Regions from separate parts of the Streptomyces sp. NPDC041124 genome, predicted to be linked through region 1. Evidence: riboswitches for the same ligand, from Rfam matches in the RefSeq annotation. Region 1 holds a riboswitch; the other holds the start of a gene.

The links. A riboswitch is a leader RNA that binds a small molecule or an ion and turns the genes downstream of it on or off. The one in region 1 is predicted to bind cobalamin.
Region 2: linked by a shared signal. The riboswitch ahead of ACZ6A9_RS15195 (GHMP family kinase ATP-binding protein) and the one ahead of ACZ6A9_RS04660 (cobalamin biosynthesis protein) in region 1 are both predicted to bind cobalamin.

Annotation. Positions count from the first base shown of each region.
Region 1 is NZ_JBVIYR010000002.1:53,678-67,289, reverse strand. It holds gene ACZ6A9_RS04675 (putative cobaltochelatase) at 1-536, opposite strand, end outside; gene cobN (cobaltochelatase subunit CobN) at 533-4,186, opposite strand; gene ACZ6A9_RS04665 (cobyric acid synthase) at 4,183-5,718, opposite strand; gene ACZ6A9_RS04660 (cobalamin biosynthesis protein) at 5,715-6,656, opposite strand; cobalamin riboswitch at 6,778-6,913, opposite strand; gene ACZ6A9_RS04655 (hypothetical protein) at 7,090-7,311, opposite strand; gene ACZ6A9_RS04650 (inorganic phosphate transporter) at 7,343-8,584, opposite strand; gene ACZ6A9_RS04645 (class II aldolase/adducin family protein) at 8,739-9,452, shown strand; gene ACZ6A9_RS04640 (alpha/beta hydrolase) at 9,670-10,797, shown strand; gene ACZ6A9_RS04635 (hypothetical protein) at 10,945-12,354, shown strand; gene ACZ6A9_RS04630 (VOC family protein) at 12,470-12,883, opposite strand; gene abc-f (ribosomal protection-like ABC-F family protein) at 13,097-13,612, shown strand, end outside.
Region 2 is NZ_JBVIYR010000005.1:76,667-82,302, forward strand. It holds partial or broken gene ACZ6A9_RS15180 (MFS transporter) at 63-1,166, opposite strand; partial or broken gene ACZ6A9_RS15185 (ATP-grasp domain-containing protein) at 1,159-2,390, opposite strand; gene ACZ6A9_RS15190 (cysteine synthase family protein) at 2,387-3,409, opposite strand; gene ACZ6A9_RS15195 (GHMP family kinase ATP-binding protein) at 3,406-4,278, opposite strand; cobalamin riboswitch at 4,515-4,739, opposite strand; gene ACZ6A9_RS15200 (ferric reductase-like transmembrane domain-containing protein) at 4,949-5,636, shown strand, end outside.

The DNA.
Region 1 (13,612 bases):
GTCCCGACGAGCAGGAACCGCGCCGCGTGCCGTACGGAGACGCCCTCGCGCTCGACGTACGAGGCACCCATCGCCGCCGCGTCCAGCAACAGGTCGACGAGATGGTCATGCAGCAGATTGACCTCGTCGACGTACAGGATCCCGCGATGCGCGTCGGCCAGCAGACCCGGCTCGAACGCCTTGACGCCCTCCGCCAGCGCCCGCTCGATGTCGAGCGCGCCCACCAGCCGGTCCTCGGAGGCGCCGACGGGCAGCTCGACCATGCGCGCCGGCCGCGACGCGGACGCCCCCGGCTCGTGCGGCCCGTCCGGGCACGCGGGGTCGGGGGAGCCGGGGGCACAGGAGAAACGGCACCCGGGGACGACGTCCACCGCCGGCAGGAGCGCCGACAGGGCGCGCACGGCCGTGGACTTGGCGGTGCCTTTCTCCCCACGGACCAGTACGCCACCGACCTGCGGTGACACCGCGTTGAGCAGCAGCGCGAGCCGCAGGTCGTCCTGACCGACAACGGCCGTGAACGGGAACGGGGTGGTCACTTGTCGTCGCCCTCCAAGTCGCCTTCGAGTTCCAGGTAGGTGGCACGCAGCCGCTCGAGCGTGTCCGCGTCCGGCTCCGCCCACAGACCGCGGTCCGCCGCCTCCAGCAGACGTTCCGTGATGCCGCGCAGGGCCCAGGGGTTCGACTTCCGCATGAAGTCCTGGTTCTCGGCGTCGAAGACGTACTCGGCGCTGAGCTTCTCGTACATCCAGTCGTCCACGACCCCGGCCGTGGCGTCGTATCCGAAGAGGTAGTCGACGGTGGCCGCCATCTCGAAGGCGCCCTTGTAGCCGTGGCGCCGCATCGCCGCCATCCAGCGGGGGTTGACCACCCGGGCCCGGAACACCCGGTGCGTCTCCTCGCCCAGCGTCCGGGTCCTCACCTGGTCGGGTGTGGCGGAGTCACCGACGTAGGCCTCGGGCGAGGTGCCCGTCAGGTGCCGCACCATCGCGACCATGCCGCCGTGGTACTGGAAGTAGTCGTCCGCGTCGACGAGGTCGTGCTCGCGGGTGTCGACGTTCTTCGCCGCCACCGCGATCCGCCGGAACGCCGTCTCCATGTCCCCGCGCGCCGCCCGCCCGTCGAGCCCGCGCCCGTAGGCGTAGCCGCCCCAGACCGCGTACACCTCGGCGAGGTCCGCGTCGGAGCGCCAGTTGCGGGCGTCGATCAGCGGCAGCAGCCCCGCCCCGTACGCCCCCGGCTTGGAGCCGAAGACGCGGGCCGTGGCCCGGCGCCGGTCACCGTGCTCGGCGGTGTCCTCGTCGGCGTGGGCGCGCACGAAGTTGGACCCGGCGGGCTCGTCCAGCTCCGCCACCGCCCGTACCGCGTCGTCGATCAGCCCCACCACGTGCGGGAACGCGTCCCGGAAGAACCCGGAGATGCGGACCGTCACGTCGATGCGCGGCCGGCCCAGCTCCTCCAGTCCGACCACCTCGAAGCCGGTCACCCGGCGTGAGGCGTCGTCCCACACCGGACGGCACCCCAGCAGCGCCAGGATCTCGGCGATGTCGTCGCCCTGGGTGCGCATCGCGGACGTACCCCACACCGTCAGGCCGACGGACTTCGGATACTCACCCGTGTCCTGCAGGTACCGCTGCACCAGGGAGTCCGCCAGCGACTGCCCGACCTCCCAACTCAGCCGGGAAGGAATCGCCTTGGGGTCGACGGAGTAGAAGTTCCGGCCGGTCGGCAGCACGTTGACCAGCCCGCGCGTCGGTGAACCCGACGGTCCCGCCGGGACGTAACCGCCGTCCAGCGCCCGCAGGACGTGCCCGATCTCGTCCGTGGTCCGGGCGAGCCGGGGGACGACCTCCGTGCAGGCGAACTCCACCACGGCCACCGCGTCCGGGAGTTCGGCGCCCAGCACCTCGCGCACCAGCGGCGCGCTGTCCCCGACCGCCCAGCCGCGCTCCTCCATGCCCTCCGCGATCCGCCGGCACAGCTGCTCCAGCAGGTCGACCGCGTCGGCTGCCGACCGCGCGGGACCGTCCACCAGCCCCGTCAGCTCCGCCGGCACCTCCAGTGGGGCGCCGGGCCGGGCCAGCAGCTCCTTCTCCACCAGCCCGAAGTGCTCGGCCAGCGTGGCCCGCAGGCCCGGCAGCGCGTTCGCCTGTCCGCCCCACACCTGCGAGGCGCGCAGCACCGCGAGCACCAGGTTGACGCGCGGCTCACCGACCGGGCCACCGCCCAGGACGTGCAGGCCGTCGCGGATCTGCACGTCCTTGATCTCGCACAGGTAGCCGTCGATGTGCATGACGAACTCGTCGAAGTCGTCGTCGTCCGGCTGGTCGTCCACGTGCAGGTCGTGGTGGAGTTCGGCGGTCTTCACCAGCGTCCAGATCTGCGCGCGCACCGCCGGCGCCTTCGCCGGATCCAGGTCGGAGACCAGCGCGTACTCGTCGAGCAGCTGCTCCAGCTTGGCCAGATCGCCGTACGTGTCGGCCCGCGCCATCGGCGGCACCAGGTGGTCGACCACCGTCGCGTGCCCGCGCCGCTTGGCCTGGGTGCCCTCGCCGGGGTCGTTGACGATGAACGGGTAGATCAGCGGCAGGTCGCCGAGCACCGCGTCCGGGGCGCATCCGGCGCCCAGCCCCAGTCCCTTGCCCGGCAGCCACTCCATCGTGCCGTGCTTGCCCATGTGCACGATCGCGTCGGCGCCGAAGCTGTTCTCCAGCCAGCGGTAGGCCGCCAGGTAGTGGTGCGACGGCGGCATGTCGGGGTCGTGGTAGATCGCGATCGGGTTTTCCCCGAAGCCGCGCGGCGGCTGGATCATCACCACGACGTTCCCGAACCGCAGGGACGCCAGCACGATGTCGTCCCCGTCGACGTACAGCGACCCCGGTGGCTCTCCCCACGCCTCGGTCATCGCGTCCCGCAGCTCTGGGTCCAGCTTCTCGAACCACGCCCGGTAGTCGGCCAGCGGCACCCGCGCGGGCGCGGCGGCCAGCTGGTCCTCCGTCAGCCACTCCACGTCGTGCCCGCCCGCCTCGATGAGCCGGTGGATCAGCTCGTCACCGCCGGAGGGGTAGCCGTCGACCGCGTAGCCGGCCTCCCGCAGCGCGTCCAGCACCCGGACCGCCGACGCGGGCGTGTCCAGGCCCACCGCGTTGCCGACGCGGGAGTGCTTCGTCGGGTAGGCGGTGAAGACCAGCGCGAGCTTCTTCTCCGCGTTCGGCTTGTGCCCCAGCCGGGCGTGCCGCACGGCGATCCCGGCCACCCGCGCGGCCCGCTCCGGGTCGGCGACGTACACCGGGACGTCGTCCGGGCCCTGCTCCTTGAAGGAGAACGGGACGGTGATCAGCCGTCCGTCGAACTCGGGGATGGCGACCTGCATCGCCGCGTCCATGGGGGACAGGGCGGCGTCGGACTCCTCCCACGCGGCGCGCGAGGAGGTGAGGCACAGCCCCTGCAGCACCGGGACGTTCAGCTCAGCCAGCGCGCCGACGTCCCAGGCATCCTCGTCACCGCCCGCCGACGCCTGCGAGGCGTGCGTGCCGCCGGCCGCCAGCACCGTGGCGACCAGCGCGTCCGTCCGTCCCAGCAGTTCGTACAGTCCCGGGTCCGCGCCGCGCAGCGAACCGCAGTACACCGGCAGGGCGTTGGCGCCGCGCGCCTCGATCGCGTCGCACAGCGTGTCCACGAAGGCGGTGTTGCCGCTCAGTTCGTGGGCGCGGTAGAACAGCACGCCGACCGTCGGGCGGCCCCGCTCCTGGGCACGCTCGCCGTGGACGCCGTACTCCGGCATCTTCCGCGGTTCCTCGAAGCCCTCACCGGTCAGCAGCACGGTGTCCGACAGGAACCGGGCCAGCTCGGTCAGGTTCTCCGGGCCGCCCTCGACGAGGTAGCGCAGCGCCTGAGCGACCACACCGGCCGGCACCGTCGACTCCGCCATCAGCTCCGCGTCCGGCACGCTCTCCCCGCCGAGCAGCACCGCCGGGATCCCGGAGGCCCTCAGCGCCGCGAGCCCGTCCTCCCAGGCACGCTTGCCGCCCAGCAGCCGTACGACGGCGAGGTCCGCACCGTCCAGCAGCGCGGGCAGCTCCTCCGCCACGTCCACGCGGGTCGGGTTGCCGAACCGGTAGGGGGCGCCGGAGGCACGGGCCGCCAACAGGTCCGTGTCGGCGGTCGACAACAACAACACAGTGCTCATGCGGGCGCTCCCGGTGGAATGAAGGGCAGTCCTCGTGGCGCGCCGGACTCGATGAGCCGCCACAGCGCGTCCGTGTCCGCGTGCTGTTCGATCAGGTCGCCGAGCCGGTCGAGCTGCTCCTCGCGCAGCGCGGCGAACGAGGTGTCGGGGGCCGGGACGAAGCGGCGTCCCGCGGCGGCGGCCACCTCGCGCAGGAAGGCCCGCCGGAACCCGTCCGACTCCAGTGAGCCGTGCCAGTGCGTGCCCCAGGTCTGCCCGACCCGGCAGCCGTCCAGGCTGTGGCCATGGTCGTCGGAGATGAACGCCTCGCCTCCCAGGACGTCGGCGACCCCGTGATGGATCTCATATCCCTCGACGGGCTCCCCGAGGGCCCGGCCGGCGGGCCGGGTGAGCGTCTTGTCGCGGGCGAACCGCACCCGCACGGGCAGGATCCCGAGGCCGTCCACGTGCCCGGCGCGGCTCTCGACCTCGTCCTCGATGTGCTCGCCGAGTATCTGGAAGCCGCCGCAGACACCGAGCACGGGCCGCCCCTCGGCCGCCCTGCGCACCAGCGCCCGGGCCAGCCCGCGCTCGCGCAGCCACCGGAGCGCCCGTACGGTGCCGCGCGTCCCCGGGACGACGACGAGGTCGGCGTCGGCCAGTTCCTCCGGCCGGTCCACGAACCGCACCACGACGCCCGGTTCGGCGGCCAGCGCGTCCACGTCCGTGAAGTTCGACATCAGCGGCACCGCGCACACCGCGACCCGCAGCACGTCCTCGCCGACCGGCGCGGCCACCACCGACTCCCGCACGGCGCCCCGCAGCGAGACACGGAGCCCGTCCTCCTCGTCGATGCCGAGCCCGTGCCGGAAGGGCAGCACGCCGTACGCCGGCCTTCCGGTCAGGCCGTGCAGCATGTCGAGCCCCGGCTCCAGCAGGGACACGTCGCCCCGGAACTTGTTCACCAGGAACCCGGCGACCAGGTCCTGGTCCTCCCGGGACAGCAGGGCGAGGGTGCCGAAGAAGGACGCGAAGACGCCGCCCCGGTCGATGTCCCCCACGATCAGCACGGGCAGCCCGGCGCCCCGGGCGATCCCCATGTTCACGATGTCCGTGCGCCGCAGGTTGATCTCGGCGGGGCTGCCGGCGCCCTCGCAGATCACCGCGTCGTACGTGTTCCGCAGCTGTTCCAGACAGTCCAGCACCGTGCCCAGCAACCGCTGCTGCCGCCCGCCGTGGTAGCCGCGCGCGCTCATCTCGCCGACCGGCCTGCCCATCAGGACCACCTGGCTGGACCTCTCGCCGCCCGGCTTGAGCAGCACCGGATTCATCAGCGCCGTCGGCTCGACCCGGCAGGCCTGCGCCTGCATGGCCTGAGCCCGCCCGATCTCGGCGCCCTCCCGGGTCACGAACGAGTTCAGCGACATGTTCTGTGCCTTGAACGGCGCGACCTTGACGCCGCGCCGCACCAGCCACCGGCAGATCCCGGCGGTCACCACGCTCTTGCCGGCGTCCGAGGTGGTCCCGGCGACCAGCAGCCCCCCACCGTTCATGACCTGCGTCCCTTCCACACGCTCCGAGCGAGGGCACCGGCGCCGAGCGCCAGCCAGCCCACGCGCCGTGACAGCCGTACCGCCCGGTCGATGTCGGGGACGGCGACGGCCCGGCCGCCGCCGTTGAGCACCGGCCGGTGCTCGACCCGGCCGCCGTAGGAGAGCGTTCCGCCGAGCCGCACCCCGAGCGCACCGGCGAAGGACGCCTCGACGGGGCCGGCGTTGGGGCTCGGGTGCCGGTGCGCGTCGGCCCGCCACGCCCGCACCGCGCCGCGCGGATCCGGTCCCGCGGCGGCCGCGAGCACGGCCGTCAGCCGCGCACCCGGCCAGCCGGCGACGTCGTCGAGGCGGGCGGAGGCCCAGCCGTAACGGCGGTGGCGGGGGGACTTGTGGCCGACCATCGCGTCCAGCGTGTTGACGGCCCGGAAGCCGAGCAGGCCCGGCACACCGGCGACGGCGCCCCACACGAGCGCCCCCACCACGGCGTCCGAGGTGTTCTCGGCGACCGACTCCACCACCGCGCGGGCGATCCCGTCGGCGTCCAGCGCCTGCGGGTCCCGGCCGCACAGGTGCGGCAGCCGTGCCCGGGCCGCCTCGACGTCCCCCGCCTCCAGGGCCCGGCCGACGGCACGGGCTTCCCTGGCCAGCGAGGTGCCGCCGACGACCGCCCAGGTGGCGACGCCGGTCAGGGCGACGGAGGCGGCGGGGGAGGAGCGCACACAGCGGGCGGCCAGGCCGCCCAGCGCCACGGCGCCTGAGACGCACACGGCGGTGTGCACGGCGCCACGGCCCCGGTCGTCGCGCCACAGCACCCGTTCCACGGCAGCCGCGGCCCGCCCGAAAGCGGCGACCGGATGCCCACGGCGGGGATCGCCGAGCAGCAGGTCGCCGAGGAGGCCGGCGGCGGCGCCGTACGCGAACACGCGATCGGCACCCATGGGTCAGCCGGTGACGGATCCGGAGGGAACGGCCCCGGAACGGGGTGGGGTGTCGCTGATCGACCTCGACAGGCTGCCGCGCATGGCGATATGTCCTCACTCAGGGTGTCCGCGCCCTGGTTCGACGAGACCGGCGGTGAGAGTTCCTGGCTCCCGGGTGTTCACCCGGTGACAGTGGCGGGACCGCGCCGGAATCGCACCGGCTTCCTCTCCTGCCGCCGTATTGGCTGTGGCAGTCCACCACGGCCCCCGAAGGGCCGTCAACCTGCCGTTGACCTGCGAGGCTGAAGTGTGCCGAGATCCACAGAGGGGTTCCGGTGGGTGAACCGCGGGCGAAGGCGGGCACACGTCGGCGGGCGGTGCGGGAGCCGTGGCTCCCGCACCGCCCGCCGGACGGTGGCGATCCTGGATCAGGGCATGATCCGGTCCGCGGTCAGGCCATGATCAGGTAGATCCCGTAGCCCACCGCGGCCGCGCACGCCGCGAAGCAGGCGTAGGCGCCGGTGACGGCCAGGACCGCGGACTCGCCCTGCGCGGCGGCCCGCTCGCGGCGCGACAGGCCGGTGATGCCGAGGGTGAACAGGGCCACCAGGGCCACGGTGACCACGAGGCTGACGCCGAAGACGGAGCCGAGGGCTGCCCAGTCGATCTGCATGGTGCTTCTCTTCCTTCGTACCGGTTCGCGGTCAGACGGTGGTCTTGGCCGGTGACGCCGGGTCGTTGGGTGCCGGGATGGTGGCCGCGAGCTCCTCGCTCACGATGCCCGCCGGGGGCGGGGTCACGGCGGCCATCGCCTGCGTCACCACGCCGGGCTCCTCGCCCGGGACGTCGTGGTCGTTGACGTTGGTGTGGTCGACGACCTCGCGCCGGGAGATCTTCCAGATGGCGAAGCTGGAGGCGACCAGGAAGACGGCCACGACCGCGGTGCCCCAGCTGCCGAAGCCGCAGATCCACTCGGCGACGGCCGCGACGAGGGCCGCCGCGGGAAGCGTCAGACCCCAGGCGACGAACATCCGCGTGGCGGTCGACCAGCGGACGACACCGCCCTTGCGGCCCAGGCCCGCGCCCATCACGGCGCCGGAGACGGAGTGCGTGGTGGAGAGGGAGAAGCCGAGGTGCGAGGAGGCCAGGATGACCGTCGCGGCGCTGGTCTGGGCGGCGAAGCCCTGCTGCGGCTGGAGGTCGGTCAGGCCCTTGCCCATGGTGCGGATGATGCGCCAGCCGCCGAGGTAGGTGCCGAGCGCGATGGCGACACCCGCGGAGACGATGACCCACAGCGGCGGGTCGGAGTCGGGGACGAGGACGCCGCCCGAGACCAGGGCGAGCGTGATGATGCCCATCGTCTTCTGCGCGTCGTTGGTGCCGTGGGCCAGCGAGACCAGGCCGGCGGAGGCGATCTGGCCCGCGCGGTAGCCCTTCGCGGAGGCCTTCCCGTCGGCCTTCCTGCCCAGGCGGTAGGTGAGCCGGGTCGCGAACATCGCGGCGAGACCGGCCACCAGCGGGGCGGCGATCGCGGGGATCAGCACCTTGGTGACGAGGACGTCGCCGTGCACCGCGCCGAAGCCGGCGGAGGCGACGGTGGCGCCGATCAGACCGCCCATCAGGGCGTGCGAGGAGCTGGACGGCAGTCCGACCAGCCAGGTCACCAGGTTCCAGAGGATCGCGCCGACCAGGGCGGCGAAGATGACCTCGGGACGGATGCCCGCCTCGTCGACGAGGCCTTTGGAGATCGTGTTGGCGACCTCCACCGAGAGGAATGCGCCCACAAGGTTCAGCACGGCGGACATGGCCACCGCGACCTTGGGCCTCAGCGCACCGGTCGAAATGGTCGTTGCCATCGCGTTCGCGGTGTCGTGGAAACCGTTCGTGAAATCGAACGCGAGTGCGGTTACCACCACAATCGCGAGGATCAGCGAGAAGCTTTCCATTTACCCAGGCAATCGTTCGAAGTCATTGGCTGGTCGAACGTAGGTAACCAGGGTGAACGGAAGATGAACTGGAATGGGCATCGTGGTGACTGTAAGAGGGGGTCGACGCTCCGCCGGACAGCGCAGTGGGCAGGCCGCCTGACAGGATCGCCGCATGACGGAGCGGATGCGGGACGGGCGGCAAGCGGAGGGCACCGGAGGCCGGGGCGAATCCCGGCGGGCGAGTGCGCAGGAGGCGGACGCCTGGCGGGAACTCGTCGGCACCGCCCGCCGCACCGTCGCCGACGGACTCGTCGTCGGCACCTCCGGCAACGTGTCGGTGCGGGTCGGCGAGACGGTGCTGGTCACACCGTCGGGAGTGCCGTACGACCGGCTCACGGCGGACGACGTGACGGGCGTCGACCTCTCCGGCCGGCAGGTGCTCGGCACACTGGTCCCGACCAGCGAGCTGCCCATGCATCTCGCCGTGTACCGCACCACCGCCGCGCGCGCCGTCGTGCACACCCACGCCGTGCACGCCACGGCCGTCTCCACGCTCGTCGACGAGCTGCCCCTGATCCACTACATGGCCGCCGCGCTGGGCGGCCCCGTCCGGGTCGCCGGCTACGCCACGTACGGCACCGACGAACTGGCCGGGAACATGCTCCGCGCCCTCGACGGCCGCACCGGCTGCCTGCTGCGCAACCACGGCACGGTCACCCACGGAGCGACCCTCCTCCAGGCCTACGACCGCACGGCCCAGCTGGAATGGATGTGCCGCCTCTGGCTCACCGCCTCCTCCGTCCCCGGCCTGACCCCGACCCTCCTCAGCCGCGACCAGCTGACAGAGGTCGAACAGCACCTGCGGCACTACGGCCAGCCCCACTAGGGGCGCGGGGAACCGCGTGAACGGGGGGTCCGGGGGCAGAACCCCCAGGGACGGGAGGGGGCGGCACGGGAAGGGGCGGCGGGGGCGGAAGAAGGCCATCGCCACACCGCCCGAGCCCTCCCGCAGTCACCCGGACAGCCGGACCGACCCTCGTCCGCGGGACCGCCGAGCCCCCGCCCACTGGCCGGAGGGACCCCCCACCCCGACACTGGAAGGCGTGCGCACTGTCAGAGCGACGGCCGCAGCCGTCACCGCCGTGATAGGCGCCGGCGCCGCCGCGGTGGCCGCCGGCCGCTTCGCCAGCGACTCCGCCCTCAGGATCCCCCCGGGCGGCCCCCTGCCCACGGAGCCCCGCCTCACCGTCCATGCCACCGCCGCCGGCCAGGTCAGCCTCACCCGCGACCTCGCCGCGCTGCGCCCCGGCCGCTACGGCCTCACCGGGGACGGGTTCCACGCGGTCGTCGGACCCGTGCTGTCCGGCACCTCCAGATCCGCCGACACCGTCGTCCGCCGGCTGGAACGCGTCACCTACGGCACCCCGCGACCCGGCGACCGCGCCTGGCTCACCCCGAACCTCCACGTCGGTGACCCGGGCACCTCCCTCGGCCTGGACCACACCGCCCTCGAGGTCCCCGGCGAACTCGGACCCGTGCCCGTGTGGTTCCTGCCGAACGTCCGGGACACCTGGGTGATCGCCGTCCACGGTCTCGGCACCACCAGGGAACACACCATGAACGTCATGGAGTTCCTGCACCGCCTCCGCCTACCGGTGCTCGCCCCCGCCTACCGGGGCGACCCCGGAGCGCCGCGCTCCCCGGACGGACTCAACCACCTCGGCGAGACCGAGTGGCGCGATCTCGACGCCGTGCTGCACCACGCGGTGCGCTCGGGCGCCCGGCAGGTCGTCCTGTACGGATGGTCCAGCGGCGCCACCATGGCCCTGCGCACCGCGGCCCGCTCGGAGCTGCGCGCCCGCGTCGCCGGTCTCGTCCTCGACTCGCCGGTGCTCAGCTGGGAGGCGACCCTGCGCGCCCTCGCCGCGGCCCACCGCACCCCGGGCGCGCTGCTCCCGCTCGCCGTGCGCGCCGCTCAGGGCCGCACCGGCCTCTACGGCGAGCGCAGCCCCGGCGCCGTCCACCTGGACCGGATCGGCGTCCCCACCCACATCTTCCACGGCCCCGACGACACGGTGGCCCCCTGGCGGTTCTCCCGCCGCCTGGCCGCCGCCCACCCGAACACCATCACCCTGCACACCGTCAACGGCGCGGCGCACGGCGCCATGTGGAACGCCGGCCCGGAGGCCTACGAGGAGGCCCTGCGACGCTTCCTCACCCCTCTGATGTGAGGCCGGTGCCGCGGATTCCGTTTGACCCCGCGGCACTGGCCTGATCCGGCCGCTGCGACCGTGTCCCGGCCCGGGGCGCGGGCCGCCCCCGCGCCCCCGTCGTCATTCCGTTTGGGATTTCGGACCGTCACCCGCGAGACTGCATCCGTGACGTCCCGTATCCCGCGCGACTCCAGGCTTCGACTCGTCCGCCCGCGACCCCTGGCCGCCGCCCCCACAGCGATCAACCAGCGGCGCGCGCGCCGCCCCGCGCCACGACCTCCGGAGGGCACCCCCGCACCGGCGGAGCTGGCCAGAATGGCACGCTCCGGCCTGGCCGCGGCGGCCCGCGTCGCACGCTGGGCCGACACCGCCCTCGGCCCCGGCGGAGACGGGGCCACCGCCGACGGCAAGGCCACCCTCTCCGAGGCGACCGCGCAGCGGGCGGCCCAGGCCCTCGGCCTGACCCCCGCTCAGGTGCGCGCCGACTGGGACACCGCCCGCCTGGCCGGCCTCGTCGAGGTGCACGGCGGCACCGCCCGCCCCGGCTGGCGGCTGCGCGCCTGGAACCGTGACGACAGCGCCGTACTGCGCGGCTGGGTGGCCCTGTGCGACGCCTGGTCGCTGGCGTACCCCGAGCCCGAGGAGTACGAGCCCGCCGCCGTCGCCGAGGTCGTCACGGCCATGCCGCAGGTGCTCTCCTTCCTCCAGCTGTCCGCCGGCCCCGTCCCCGTGCCGCAGCTCCTGGACCTCCTGGAGCAGCGCGTCACCGAACTCCGTACGGAACGCTGCGAGATCGACTACGCGCCGCAGGCCGACGCGCCCCGCCCCGCCCTCGCCGAGCCGGCCGCCGCCGACGCCCCGCTCGAGCCGCTGCTCGACTGGGCGCTGTGCGCCCTCGCCTCCGTCGGGGCCCTCACCTACGGCGACGGACAGGCCACCCTCACCCCGCTGGGGAGCTGGGCGGTGTGGGTCAAGCTGGAGCAGATCTGCGTCGCCGCGCAGAGCCCCGCCGGGAACATCGAGCAGGGCGCCGAGGACATGCTGCGCGGCTGCGCCCGGCTGCGCCCCAACGCGGCCCGCGCCGAATACCGGGCCTGGCTCGCCGCCCGGCCGGTCGGCAGCGCCGTCACCGAGCTCATCCGCGCCGCCCGCGGCGAGGACGCGCTGCTGCGCGGTCTCGCCTTCGAGGCGCTGCGCGTGGTGGGCGCCCCCGCCGAACCCGAGGTCCGCACCGTGCTCGACGAACCGACGCTGCGGCCGTACGCCCTGCTGTGGCTCGCCGAGCACGACGGCGCCGACCCCGAGGACGCCCACGGGGTGCTCACCCGCGAGGAGGCCACCTGGCTGTGGGTGGACACCGCCGCCGCCGTCGCCGACCACGGTGAGGCCCCGCTGCTGGTGCGGCACCTGGAGTCGGCGGTGCAGCCCACCGTCCCGGCGCTGCTCAACGAGGTCCGCGCGGTCGGCCACCCGCGCACCGTGCAGGTCCTGGTCGCCCTCGCCGCCGCCCACCCCGACCCGGCCCTGGCCAAGGCCGTCCGCCGGGCCGCCTTCCAGGTCCACACCGGCGGCTGACCCCGCTCCCGGACCCGTGCGGGAGGACCCTGGCCCGCTCCGGCCGGGGTCCCGCCCCGGCCCTTCGGGCCAGGGTCCGACCCCAGCCCTTCGGCGGTCCGCCGAGGTCGCGCCCTCAGCCCCCGGTCTCCGGCGCGTACGTGCCGAAGGTCCAGACATTGCCCTCGACGTCACGGGCCATGTAGTCCCGTGAGCCGTAGTCCTGGTCCGTCGGGGGCATGAGGATCTCCGCGCCCTGGTCCACCGCGCGCCGGTGGTGGGCGTCGACGTCGTCCACCACGACGTACGCCGCCGACGGCCCCGCGCCCTTCATCGCCGTGTCGAACGCCCCGCCGCCGCCCTTCGAGCCCAGCATCACCACCCCGTCGCCCTGCACCAGCTCGGCGTGCATCACCGTGCCGTCCTCGCCCTCGTACACCGACAGTTCCCGGAAACCGAAGGCCTCCGTGAGCTGCCGGATCGCCGCCTTCGCGTCCCCGTACAGCAACGTCGGAACGATGCTCGGACGCCCGCCGCCCGTCCCTGCCATGGCGATCACTCCTCTGTGTCTCGCGTACACCGGAATGTCCGTCTCCCGCCCAGTCTGGCACCGGCCACCGGCAACGGCCCGGACGCACGCATCCGGAAAAGCGCTTGCACGGCCCCGTTAGAATGGCTCCCATGGCCATTCTCCTCGCGCATTAGACGGCGGGAACGTCCTCAGCCGCCCACCGCCAATCCACACCCGCCCTGGAGTCTGTCCGTGATCTCCGCCTCCGGTATCGAGCTGCGCGCCGGTGCCCGCGTGCTCATCGAAAGCGCCACCTTCCGCGTCGCCAAGGGCGACCGCATCGGCCTGGTCGGCCGCAACGGCGCGGGCAAGACCACCCTCACCAAGGTCCTCGCCGGCCAGGGCATCCCCGCCGGCGGCACCGTCACCCGCTCCGGCGAGGTCGGCTACCTGCCCCAGGACCCCCGCACCGGCGACCTCGACGTCCTCGCCCGCGACCGCATCCTCTCCGCCCGCGGCCTCGACGTGCTGATCCGCAAGATGCGCGACAACGAGCAGCGCATCGCGAGCGGCCAGGGCGCCACCCGCGAGAAGGCGCTGCGGCAGTACGAGCGCCAGGAGACGGAGTTCCTCACCAAGGGCGGGTACGCCGCCGAGGCCGAGGCCGCCACCATCGCCGCCGCGCTGAACCTGCCCGACCGCGTGCTCGGCCAGCCCCTGCACACCCTCTCCGGCGGTCAGCGCCGCCGCGTCGAGCTCGCCAGGATC
Region 2 (5,636 bases), on a different contig from region 1:
CCAGGACGAGCGTGCCGCCGGGAGCCAGGCAGGTGTGCATGGTGCGCAGCACGCGCGCGTTGGGGAAGCAGCAGACACTGGGCGGCTGCCAGCAGCCAGAACCAACCGGTGTGTCCGGCCCGTTCGCCGAGGCCGTACAACTGCCCGCCCAGCACGCCGCTCGCGCAGGCGCCCAGGCCCGCGACCAGCCGCTGCCGGCCGAAGACCACGGCGTCGGAGCGAGGGCTGCGGCGCAGTGCCTCCAGGTCGTTCTTGAGGAACAGCACGATGTCGCCCAGGGTGATCAGCGCCCCGCCCGCCAGCAGTGCCGTCCGGGTACCGGCCGCCAGCACGGCCAGGCCCGTCGCCAGGCCCGTGAAGCCGACCGCGAGGGCGAGGGCGTGCGGCATGCGCAGGATCAGGCCGGACGCGAGTGGCTGGACGACGATGACCAGCGTGAAGCAGAGCAGCAGCACCACGCTGTAGAACGCGCTGGAGGCGCGCTCGACGGCGTACACCGCCAGGAAGTGCTGGAAGTGGAAGTAGAGGTAGAACGCCAGGGCGTTGGCGACGAAGGGCAGGAGCGCCACGCCGGCTAAGAGACCCGAGGGGACCGTTTCCCTTGATCCGGCGGGGTCTTCCCCTTCTGTCCCGGGCAGCCGCGCATGTCCCACCGTGACCGTGAGAAACAGCGCCGTGACGGCCGCGAACAGCCAGCCGGGCGACGACAGGACGAACGGCCCGGCGATCAACGGGCCCACGGCCATGCCTGCGTTGAGTGCCGCGTTGCCCGCCGACAGGAACGCCGGGCGGCGCTCGTCGTCGACCCCGTGCACCAGGTACGCCTTGTTCGCGGGCAGGTAGAGCGCGGCACCGCAGCACGTCAGGAAACGGGCGGTGCGTACGACGAGTGCCCACAGCATCGTGCGGCGCAGCCCGATCCGGTCCGCGAGGGCTCCGCCGACGATGCCGCCGGAGAACTGCACGAGCGATGCCACGGCCAGGACGACGCCGACCGTGCCGAGCCCCATCCCGAGCCGTTCGTGCAGGAACACCGACATGAACGGCAGGACCATGAAGCTGCCGAGCGGAATGAGGAACGAGCTGAGCAGGAGGAACCGCAGCGGGCCGGTGAGCGGGAACAGCGAGTCCCGCAGGCCCGGTCCCCGGGTGGTGCGCTCACCCACCGGGCGCCTCCCGGCCGGCCGGGTCGGTGAGTACCCGCAGGGCGCCCGCGGCGGCCACCGCGCGGTGGGTGGCGAGTTCGGCGATCTCCGCCTCGGCGTACACGATGCCCGCGTAGCCGCGGCTGTCGTCCAGGTGCTCGATGAGGTCGCCGGTCTGCTTAACCGGGTACGAGGCGGGCGTTCCCGGCATGTTGTCGAGCCGGTCGAGCCCGGCGACCCCGGTGAACACGCCGGGTGCGGCCGGATAGCCCAGAACGAAGGCGACGGCCGGACCACCGGGCAGGTCCGCGTCCATGAGCCGGGGGCGGCGGCTGAGCGCGGCCTCGCGTACACGTTGACGCCGAGCGCCCGGCACATGCCCTCCCCGACCAGGGCGCCCCCGATCCGGGGATCGACCTCCACCACCTCCGGGCCGTCGGCGGTCAGCACGAACTCCACGTGTGCGAACCGGTCGGTGTAGCCGATGGCGGCGAGCATCCGGTCGAGCCAGCGCTCCAGCGATGTCCGCTGCGGGCCCGGGAAGGCGACGGGGAAGGCGGTGATCTCCTCCCGGAAGTGCGGCTCCGGTGACATGAGTCGACTGGAGACGCCCAGCAGCCGGGTGCGGCCGTCCCAGGTGAGCGTCTCGGCGCTGTACACCGGCCCGCTGAAATAGGGCTCGGCGAACAACCGCCCCTTCAGGTCCCGACCGGACGCCTCGGCCAGCGCCGCGTCGAGTTCGCCTTCGTCACGGACCAGCCACACGTTCTGGCTCCCGGTGCCCGCCGTGTCCTTGAGCACGAGCGGCGGTCCCATCTCCTTGAGCAGCAGCCCGCGCGCCTCGCGGTCCGGCTCGGCGTTTTCGACGGCCCGTCCGCGCGTGAGACCCACCTCGTGCAGCCGGTTGCGTACCGCGGCCTTGTCCCGGGTCAGCCGCAGGACGGCTGAATCGAGACCGGGCAGGCCGAGGCGTTCGGTGAGGGCAGCGCCGGCCAGGGTCCAGGTGTCGGTGGAACTGATCAGGCCGCGCAGTCCCAGGGTGCGCCGGAGCAGATCGGCGGTTCGTTCCACGTCGAAGGTGTCGGTCACGACGACGTCGAGGGCACCGTCGGGCAGCCGGTCCAGTTCGTAGGCGTAGTAGGCGGGGTCCCGGGTCAGCAGCAGCAGGCGCTCGCCGAGCCGGTCGGCGGCACGGACCAGACGGCCGAGGCCGAAGGTCAGTGACTCCAGGCAGGCCACGGTCATGCCGCCCGCTCCTTCCAGTGGGCCGGGCAGGGAGTGCGCTGCCACGTCATCCTCGACCAGGGCATGGTCATCTCCTCCGGACTGCGGACCTCGAGGGGTTTCAGCGCGGCCGGATCCAGGGCCTCGGCGTGCCGGGCGAACACGCGCTCCACGTAGCGGTGTCCGGTATCGGCCCCTATCACCAGGTGCAGTCGGTCGAGGTGGCGACGGGCCTCGTACGTCGCCGTCAGATAGCCGGCACCGGTGGACAGCCCGGCGAACACCGCGTGCTCGCGCAGCAGGGCGACGGCGCCGGACATGGCGTGGGTGAAGTCCAGCCAGTGCACGGTGTCGTAGAGATGGTGGCGGACGTTGTCGAAGACGATCGACGAGCCGATGCCGGCGATGATCGCCTCGGGATCGTGGTGGTCCTGGCTGCCGAAGGTGACGCTGCCGAAGGGCTGGACGCCGACCAGACGCACCGAGGGGTCGGTAACACGCAGGTGTTCCACGATGCCGCCGGTCGAGGCTCCGGAACCCACCCCGCCGACGACGGTCAGCGGCACGGCCGGGAACTCCGCCGCGATCCGGTCGGCGACCTCTTGGTAGCCGAGGTAGTGGACGTCGTCGTGGTACTGGCGCATCCAGTGGTGGCCGGGACGCCCGGCGAGTATCTCGCGCACCCGCCGCACCCTCAGTTCCTGGTCGAGCTTCAGGTTCCGCGACGGTCTGACCTGTTCCACCGTGGCGCCGAGGATCTCCAGTTGGGCGAGGGTGGTGGCGTCGACGGTGGTGGACGCGACGATGTGGCACCGCATGCCGTACCGGTGGCAGGCCAGTGCGAGGGCGTAGGCGTAGATGCCCCTGGAGCTGTCGATCAGGGTCTGGCCCGGACGGACCGTGCCTCGCTCCAGCAGATGACGGACGGCGGCCAGGGCCGAGTAGATCTTCATCGACTCGAACCGCAGCAGGACCAGGCCATCGGTGAGCCGGACGAGGTCCGGGACTTTCAGGGCGTCGGCGATGTGGGGGTGGATCACCCGTAGCCTCCTTGGGCGAAGGTGCACTGGTGGCCGAGCGAGTGGAAGAACGCGGAGAGTTCGGACTTGACCTCGGCTCGCGGGCGTGAGGCGAAGAGATAGCCGGCCAGGCAGCCGGTGTGGGCGACGAAGACGCCGTCGGCGCCGAACCGCTCACGGTGGGCGTGCAGGCTGCCGAAGGTCGCCTTGGGCAGCACCTCCTGAGACAACGCGGCGCTGGTCGTCGCGGCACGGGCGACGGCGGCCGGGTCTCCCGAGTCGAAGCCCTTCACCAGATCGGTCAGGCACCGTCGGTACTCCTCGCCGCGGCGCCTGTAGTGGTCCAGCAGCAGGGGAGTGACGGCGGCGGTGTCCACCGTGCCGGGTTCCGTGACGAAGGCGGTGTGGAAGCCGAGGCCCGGGCCCAGTCGCCGCACCACCCGGTGCCGCCCGCTGAGGTACAGGGCGAACTCGTCGAGGAAGACGCTGTCGGCGCGCTCGATGCCGGCCAGGACGCCGAGGACCACGTCCGTGTCGTACGGCAGGGAGAAGACGCGGAACAGACAGCGCAGCGTCGCCACGATGTCCGCCGTGGAACTGGCCATCCCCACGCCCACCGGCAGTTCGGAGCGGGTGTGCCAGTCGCCCGGTGGCAGGGTGAGGCCGTAGTGGTCGAGGAAGAGCCGCGCCGCTGCCACCGACTTCTCCCCGAGGGGCGGGGCATGTGGCTGAGGACCGGCCGCCGTCCTCGGTGTGAAGTACACCCAGGAGTGACGGTCCACGGGAAAGGACACCACCGCGATCTCAGGGTCGGTGCCCGCACGCAACGGGCCCTGGTACAGCTCGCCCAGAGTGCCGTGGCAGACACCGGACACCGTGCCGCCGGACACGTCAGGTTCCCGGAGGACGCCCGCGGCGGGTCCGAGTGTCGTCGGCCCCGGTCCGTCGGACGGCACGTGGACCCGGGGTCGGTACGGCCGACGCGAACCGGCTGGGTTCCGCACACCGTCCTCCTCCGTACCGGGCCTTGAACACCGAGAGGGAAGGAGGCGCGGCCATACGCACGACGTACGACCACCCATACCGCCGACCCAGTCCACGAGGTCACGTGCACAGCCCGCGCGGGACGCGGGCGCAGTGGCAGGTCTTCGGACTCGCGGGCACGTCCTCACCGTTCGAGGACACCTACCGGCCGTCTCTTCCCCGGCCCTGACGCGGGCCCAGTGACATCGACGGCTTTCGTTCCCACTTACCGCTGCGGGACAGTCCCGGATTCGCACCGGGTTCTCTCTTGCGTCGCACCACCGGACGTCCGGGCGGACGGGAGGCGCGAACCGACTGCGTGTATCAGCGCAGAGGCGCTCGTATTCCTGCGACAGTGGGGCTTCGGCGGTTGTCTTGAATGTGGAGGGGAGGCAGAAACCAGGTGTGCCCCGCGCAGTTCTCGTGGCGGCTCTGGCCGGACAACACCTCTGGGGATCACTCCCTCATCAGCCAGACTTGTTGCCTCACGCCACATGCGCACCGCTGCTGCGATGGCCCGTGCCCGGGAGGCCCCTGATGACATCGGACACGAGGCCGGACGAAGACGGGGCAGCAGTCCCGCCCGGAAGGCAACGGCTTCCCGGCGACCGCGTCGCCCTGCGCGGCGACCTGCGGGCCGCCCTGCCCGACGCCACCGCGGCGGTGGTGGTCACCGTGCTCGTGTTCGCCCTCCTGTGGGCGCGCATGGAATCGGGTGCTTCGGACACCGTCGCGGTCATGCCGTTCATGGACGACCCCGGCACCTACTGGATGTACCTGCTCAGCCAGGCGTTCGGATGGTCGGGACTGCTGTGGGCCTGGGGCACGGTCATGCTCGGTCTGCTCCTGTCGGGACCGCGCCCCGCCCGGCTGCCGGTCTCCCGGCAGGTACTGGAGCGCTGGCACCGCACCACCAGCCTGACGACCATGGCCCTGATGTTCGCGCACGCGCTGATGTTCGCGGCCGAACTCGTACGCTACGAGACGAAGGTGGACTGGGCGGAACGGCTGTGGGTGGCCTTCGCCGACAGCTTCGTTCCCGGCTGGTACGACTCCGGCACCGGCGAGATCGCCATCCCGCTCGGACAGGGGGCCCTCTACCTGGCGGTTCCGCTGGGGCTGCTGTTCTACGTCCGGCACCGCATTGGCGCGAACACCTGGCGGCGGCTGCACCGGTTCGTGATCGTCGTGTACGTGCTGAGCGTGTGGCACACGCTGCTGTACG